DNA from 3 places in the Listeria marthii genome. Region 1 is predicted to be linked to each of the others. Evidence: riboswitches for the same ligand, from Rfam matches in the RefSeq annotation. Region 1 holds a riboswitch; each other region holds the start of a gene.
The links. Region 1 has a riboswitch for S-adenosylmethionine ahead of HCJ55_RS13535 (methionine ABC transporter ATP-binding protein). Riboswitches for the same ligand answer to the same signal wherever they lie in the genome.

Region 2: another riboswitch for S-adenosylmethionine. It lies ahead of metE (5-methyltetrahydropteroyltriglutamate--homocysteine S-methyltransferase); the one in region 1 lies ahead of HCJ55_RS13535 (methionine ABC transporter ATP-binding protein).
Region 3: another riboswitch for S-adenosylmethionine. It lies ahead of HCJ55_RS04570 (5-methyltetrahydropteroyltriglutamate--homocysteine S-methyltransferase); the one in region 1 lies ahead of HCJ55_RS13535 (methionine ABC transporter ATP-binding protein).

The regions. Positions count from the first base shown of each region.
Region 1 covers NZ_JAASWB010000009.1:17,986-20,307, forward strand. The annotation lists gene cesK (histidine kinase CesK) at 1-334, shown strand, start outside; gene HCJ55_RS13530 (hypothetical protein) at 413-601, shown strand; SAM riboswitch class I at 710-828, shown strand; gene HCJ55_RS13535 (methionine ABC transporter ATP-binding protein) at 918-1,940, shown strand; gene HCJ55_RS13540 (methionine ABC transporter permease) at 1,937-2,322, shown strand, end outside.
Region 2 covers NZ_JAASWB010000003.1:2,251-4,572, forward strand. The annotation lists gene HCJ55_RS05470 (MFS transporter) at 1-1,061, shown strand, start outside; SAM riboswitch class I at 1,138-1,244, shown strand; gene metE (5-methyltetrahydropteroyltriglutamate--homocysteine S-methyltransferase) at 1,351-2,322, shown strand, end outside.
Region 3 covers NZ_JAASWB010000002.1:350,594-352,915, forward strand. The annotation lists gene HCJ55_RS04570 (5-methyltetrahydropteroyltriglutamate--homocysteine S-methyltransferase) at 1-1,016, opposite strand, end outside; SAM riboswitch class I at 1,110-1,207, opposite strand; gene HCJ55_RS04575 (RidA family protein) at 1,271-1,648, opposite strand; gene HCJ55_RS04580 (DUF1294 domain-containing protein) at 1,727-1,984, shown strand; gene HCJ55_RS04585 (Imm8 family immunity protein) at 1,998-2,322, opposite strand, start outside.

The DNA of each region.
Region 1 (2,322 bases):
CGGCGGCGATGGCAACCAAATCATGCGCTTATTTGAGAACTTATTTTCGAATGCCCTTAGATACGGAGAAGGCAATAAGCAAATTGATGTAAGTGCCAAAAAAGAAGATAATATGGCGGTTATTCGCGTGACGAACTACGGCGAAGAAATACCGAATGTTGATTTACCATACTTGTTCGAACGTTTTTATAAAGTAGATAAAAACCGGACCACAACTGGCACGGGCTTAGGGCTTGCGATTGCTAAGTCTATCGTCGAAAAACATGGTGGGATTGTTACTGCAGAAAGTAAACACCGCAAAACCAGTTTTATCGTCAAATTGCCACTGATTTAATCTTTAACAATTCTTAAATGTTTCTTTCCTCGTGATTTATGTTCTTTCGGTAGAATATAAATCACGGAGGAGAGGAAAATGAAAAAACATATTGTTTTAATTGTTGTTGCTTGCATCACGGTGATTGCGGTATTTATGTACATAGTTCAAGTGAATAATAGCGAATTAAAATATCAAAATAGAGCCCAAATCAAAATAGCCTCTCAAATGGCTAGTGAAGATGAATTGGGAAATAGTTGTATAGTTAGTGAAATAACTTACAAATAAATCAATATAAGTAAAAAAGTTATTGACAAAGTTTACTAGACAAGGTAATATGAAAAAACAAGAAACGTCACTATAGTCACAAATGAAGTGATTTAATAATATGTAGAAATCTTATCCAGAGTGGTGGAGGGAAATGCCCTATGAAACCCAGCAACCTAAACAGTAATTCATTATGTGTTTAAGGTGCTAAGTCATGCAGAACAGCGAGTTGTTCTGAAAGATGAGAAGGAAGCTAGTCCATTTGAAAAAATGCTGCCTTTCTGCTCATCAGCAGAGAGGCTTTTTTGTATATCAGAATGTAGAAAAGGTGATAGAGATGATTACGTTACAGAACGTTGTAAAAGAATATGCGTCTAGAAACAACAAAGTTCTCGCAGTCGACCATGTCGATTTAGAAATTGAACAAGGCGAGATTTTTGGTGTAGTTGGTTATTCCGGAGCGGGAAAAAGTACGCTTATTCGGATGTTTAATGGGCTGGAACTACCGACAGAAGGAACGGTCGAAGTCGACAATCTACTGATTAGCCAAATTCGCGGCGGAAAGCTAAGAAAAGCTCGTCAACAAATCGGGATGATTTTCCAACATTTTAATTTATTATGGTCACGAACCGTTGCAGAAAATATTGCTTTTCCACTAGAAATCGCAGGTGTGCGCGGTGAAAAAAGACGTTTCCGTGTAAATGAACTCATCCGTCTTGTTGGCTTGGAAGGTAAAGAAAACGCCTATCCAGCGGAACTAAGCGGTGGTCAAAAACAACGGGTCGGCATTGCAAGAGCACTTGCCAATAACCCAAAAGTGTTGCTTTGTGATGAAGCAACGTCCGCACTCGATCCACAAACAACCGATGAAGTGTTAGAACTCCTCCTAGATATCAATAAACGCCTCAACTTAACAATCATCGTTATCACCCATGAAATGCATGTGATCCGAAAAATTTGTAATCGCGTCGCAGTAATGGAAAACGGAAAAGTTGTCGAACTTGGCGACGTATTAGATGTTTTCCGCCACCCTCAAGAAAAAGTAACGCAGCGCTTCGTTCGCCAAGTTACTGACTCAGACGAAACCGAAGAACTCATCCACTTACTCCTAGATAATTACTCCGAAGGCAAAATCGTCAAACTACTCTTTATGAGCGAAAATGCCACCCAACCAGTCATATCCCAAGTAGCAAAAGAAAATGATGTGTTGCTAAATGTCCTTCACGGCAACTTAACGCAAACGCAAAACGGCGCATACGGAACGCTTTACGTACAGATTTTAGGTACAGATGATGCGATAAATGCGAGTCTAACACAGCTACGTCAACTTAAAGTAGAAACGGAAGTGTTAGAACGATGAGCAAATTACAAGAATTATTTCCAAATGTTGATTTTCAAATGATGTGGGTCGCAACCCAAGAAACGCTTTATATGACGCTAACTTCATTGTTTGCAGTTTTCTTACTAGGGATTGTATTAGGTTTACTGCTATTTTTAACAAACAACAAAAAACATGCCGGAGCGCGCATTCTTTATTGGGTAACAGCAATATTAGTCAATGTGTTCCGCTCAATCCCTTTTATTATTTTAATCGTACTACTTTTACCGATGACAAAATCGCTTGTCGGAACGGTAATCGGGCCAAAAGCAGCACTACCAGCTTTGATTATCTCGGCTGCTCCGTTCTATGGTCGGATGGTAGAAATCGCCTTTCGTGAAGTAGATAAAGGGGTTATCGAGGC
Region 2 (2,322 bases), on a different contig from region 1:
CAGGAATTAATGGATTTCATGCTACAGGGATCTATTTAGGAGTTTTACTTATTTCTCCGTTTATTGAGGCACCACTGCATAAATATGGTTATAAGCCGATTATTTTAGTTGGGGGAGGGCTAGTTGCGGTTGCAATTTTGGCTTTTCCAATTTGGTTTAATTTATATTTTTGGTTTATATTGCGGTTGCTCATTGGTGTGGGGGATCATATGTTACATTTTTCATCGCAGACTTGGATTGGTGCTATGAGTGATGCTAGTAAGCGTGGTCGGAATATGGCGATCTATGGATTGTTTTTCTCATTGGGATTTGCAATAGGGCCACAATTGGTCAATTTGGCAAAAATAAATGCAAACTTACCTTTCTTTTTATCTGGGATTTTAGTGTTGATTGCTTGGGGGCTAGTTTGGTTTATTCGAAATGATTTTGTTGGAGAAAAGGCGGTTATTCGGAAAATTTCTTTTTTTGGGAGTTTGAAGCGCTTTTCAGATGTTTTTAAGTTGGCTTGGGTCGCGATGATTCCGCCATTTTTGTATGGGATTTTGGAAACTGGGCTGAATGCAACTTTTCCGGTTGTAGGACTTCGTGATGGACTCGATACGATGATGATAGCAATGATAATTTCTTCTTTTTCGGTGGGGACGATTATTTTTCAAGTGCCGATTGGGATTGTTAGTGATAAATTTGGTCGTGGGAAGGTGTTACCACTTTTGACGGGAGCGGGGGCGGTTGTTTTTGTGTTGACTGCTTTTGTTAAGATGCCTGTTTTATATGTGATTTTCTTCTTTGTTTTGGGGATATTACTTGGGTCGCTTTACTCGCTGGGGTTGTCTTATATGACTGATTTGACACCACTGGAATTGCTTCCGGCTGGGAATATTTTGGTTGGAATGTGCTTTAGCTTGGGGAGCATTATTGGGCCGAGTGCGACTGGAATGATGATTGGGATTTTTGGAAATCAAATATTTTATTTTGTGGTGGCAGGAATGCTTGTTTTAGGCTGTTTGTTGTTAGCTTTTGGAGCACGGAAAGATGCTTTAGAAAAGAAAATGGAAATTTAATGATTGACAGTTTTTAGGTGCAAGTGGTATGATGATTTCAATCCAATTTAAGTGATTAAAAAAACTAAATAAATTGCTCTTATAATGAGTGGTAGAGGGACTGGCCCGTTGAAACCCGGCAACCTTTCAATACGTTGAAAAGGTGCTAAATCCTGCGAAGTGTGATGCTTCGAGAGATAAGAGAGACTTAAAAAGTTTCAGTGTATTTGTGTATCGAAACTTCCAAACCTCTCTAGTTCTCTAGGGAGGTTTTTTATTGGCAAAAAATCGAGAGGATAAGGTGATAGGTATGGTAAAGGCGATTAGTTCAAACTTGGGGTATCCGAGACTTGGGGAGAAACGTGAATGGAAACGTGCGTTAGAAAAATTCTGGAATGGTGCGATTTCAGAAGAGGAATTGTTGGCTGAAACGAAGGCTCTACGATTGCATGCGCTGAAAAAGCAACAAGACAAAGGAATTGATTTGATTCCGGTGGGTGATTTTAGTTTTTATGATCAAGTGCTTGATACGAGTGTGACATTTGGGATTATTCCAAAACGTTTTCAGCATGATGGTGGGAAAGTTTCGCTAAATACATATTTTGATATTGCACGTGGTAAAAGTGACGCGGTTGCTTCTGAAATGACTAAATGGTTTAATACTAACTATCACTATATTGTTCCTGAACTGGCGGATGCGGATCCGAAAGTGTTGGATAATCGGGCGCTTTATTATTACGAAGAAGCGAAAAAAGAGCTTGGTATTGAAGGTAAGCCAGTGCTTGTTGGTCCGGTTACTTACTTAAAACTTGGAAAAGGGAACGATGCGGAAAATTTTGAAGCGTTATTAGATAAATTTATTCCGGCGTATGTGGAAATTTTGAAAGAGCTTGAGCGGGCTGGTGCTAAGTGGGTGCAAATTGATGAGCCTTATCTGGCAACTAGCTTTGATAAATCAGAAATTAAGTTATTTGAAAAAGTGTATCAGGCGTTTCAAACCGCGGTACCAAATTTGAAAATCGAGTTGCAAACTTATTTTGAAAGTTTGGATTATTATGAAGAGGTTGTTAATTTACCGGTAGCGGCGGTTGGGATTGATTTTGTTCATGATCATGGCGATTCGCTCAAAGCGTTGAAGGCTCATGGGTTCCCGGAAGATAAATATTTAGCGGCTGGTGTGATTGATGGTCGGAATGTTTGGCGGAGTGACTTGGATGCAAAACTTTCGCTACTTACTGAGATTGCGGATTATGTGGCGGATGGGAAATTGATTGTGCAGCCT
Region 3 (2,322 bases), on a different contig from region 1:
GTGGAGGCGAATCCGCATTGTGGACTTAGGCGTAATTGGCTTAATGGGACGATTTCGCTCGCTTCTGCAATTCGCGCTTTAATCGTCGCTTCGTCTTCTAATTCACCTGTTTTCGAAGTAATTAAGCCGAGAACGATTTTCAAATCCGGGCGCGTCACATATTTTAATGGCGCAAAATCTCCAGAACGTTCGTTATCATATTCTAAAAAGAAACCATCGATGTTTAATTGACCGAATAAGGTTTCCGCAACTGGTCCATAGCCGCCTTCCGCAATCCATGTAGAACGGAAATTCCCGCGGCAAATGTGCATTGTGATGACCATATCAGCTGGTTTATGTTTGATAGATTCATTGATAAGATTTTTATACGTTTCTTGCAATGTGTCCGGATCAAATCCTCTTTGTCGCACGACTTCGCGTTGTTCATCCGAGCATAAATAGCTCCAAGACGTATCATCTAATTGTAAATAACGACAGCCAGCATCATAAAATGCTTGAATCGCTTTTTGATACGCAGTCGCTAAATCAGCGGCAAATTTGTCGGCATCATCTAAATATGGCTGATACTCAATGTCGCCGCGATAATGAAGCATTGCTGGACTTGGAATCGTTTGTTTCGCGACATGATTTTCACCAACTGCTTCTTTTAGGAAAATAAAATCTTCTATAAATGGATGCGTGGTGAAATCGATCGGAGCCGTGATTTTTACCGAATGCGATTTTGTTTGCACTTTGCTAAACTGAATACCTCCAGCCGCATCGTATCCTTCTACCCCATCCAAATTCTCCAAGAAGTCAAAATGCCACCAAGCACGGCGAAACTCGCCATCTGTGATTGATTTTAAGCCGACTTCTTTTTGCTTTTCGACAATGTATTTAATTTCTGTATTTTCAACTTCGCGCAACTCTTGGGCTGTTATTTCGCCAGCTTGGAACTTCTCCCGCGCGTCTTTAATAGCCTTTGTCCGTAAAATACTTCCAACATGATCTGCATAAAATGGTGCTACTTGATTCATTTCCTTCGCCTCAATTCGTTTTATTTTTATGTACAAAAAAACTTTCCCTCAAAAGACAGCTTTTAAGGGAAAGTGAATTTACCTGATTCGCGTGCCTTATCTGTCAGTGTTACCTGCTGGATTTGGCACCGTGAAAAATCCGGTTGCCAAGGCTTCGCTGGGCCAGAACCCTCCACCTTTCTTGATAAGTACTATGTAATTGGTTCTTATTATATCGTTTGCTTCTCGTAGTTGTCAAATTTATTTCTGAATATTTATGCTTCTGCGATAACTTCGATTTCAATTTCAGCATCAAGCGGCAATTTCGCTACTTGGAAAGCACTTCTCGCTGGGAAATCACTGGAAAAGAATGTCGCATAAACTTCATTTACAGCCGTAAATTCATTTAAATCTTTGAAGAAAACGGTCGCTTTGATGATTTTATCCAGTCCAGAACCTGCTTCTTCTAACACTGCTGCTAAATTTTTAAAAGCTTGCTCGGCTTGTTTTGTCGCGCCTTCTGCTAATTCTCCAGTTGCCGGGTTAATACCAAGTTGACCTGACGTAAAAATAAGTCCGTTCACTTTTACAGCTTGTGAGTATGGTCCAAGTGCTTTTGGGGCTGACGATGTTTGAATAATTTCTTTTGCCATTTTATCCCTGCTTTCTTTTATGGTATGCTTTTATTCTAATCAATAAAGTTTGTTTTAGCAACGAAGGGGGATTTCTGGATGATTTTAACAATATATTTAATCGCGATAACGCTTATTTCTTTTCTATTATTCGCTATCGATAAACGGAAAGCAATTAAACACGCTTATCGGATACCTGAATCTGTACTGCTTTTCACCGCATTTCTCGGCGGGGCATTTGGTAGCTGGATGTCGATGCAGTTGTTTCATCATAAAACACAAAAACCGAAGTTCCGGATTTTAGTGCCGCTTGCGATGGTTTGGACTGTTGGGGTTTTGGTTTGGTGGTTGTATTAATCTCCATTAAATTTTAAGCTTTGTAATTTTCATATTCCCAAAAGAAATAATTTTGCAGCGCTTCACAAGAATCATCCCAGCTCTCTTTTGTACATTTTTCCAAAATGGATTCTATTTTATCCAAAAGTAAATCATAACGATAATATTCCAATACGATTGCTTTTCGTTTCCCTTTTGGAAGTTTATACAAAGTTGCTGGTGTTACCACTGGAATGTGAAAATAATTGCCTCTTTTCGTGCCATCATTTGTTCCAATAAACAAATCAATAACTAGATAAAGTTCTTTTTCTGGGTCATATTCCCAATCTTTAAGCGGGACTTCTATTTCTGTTGAATGG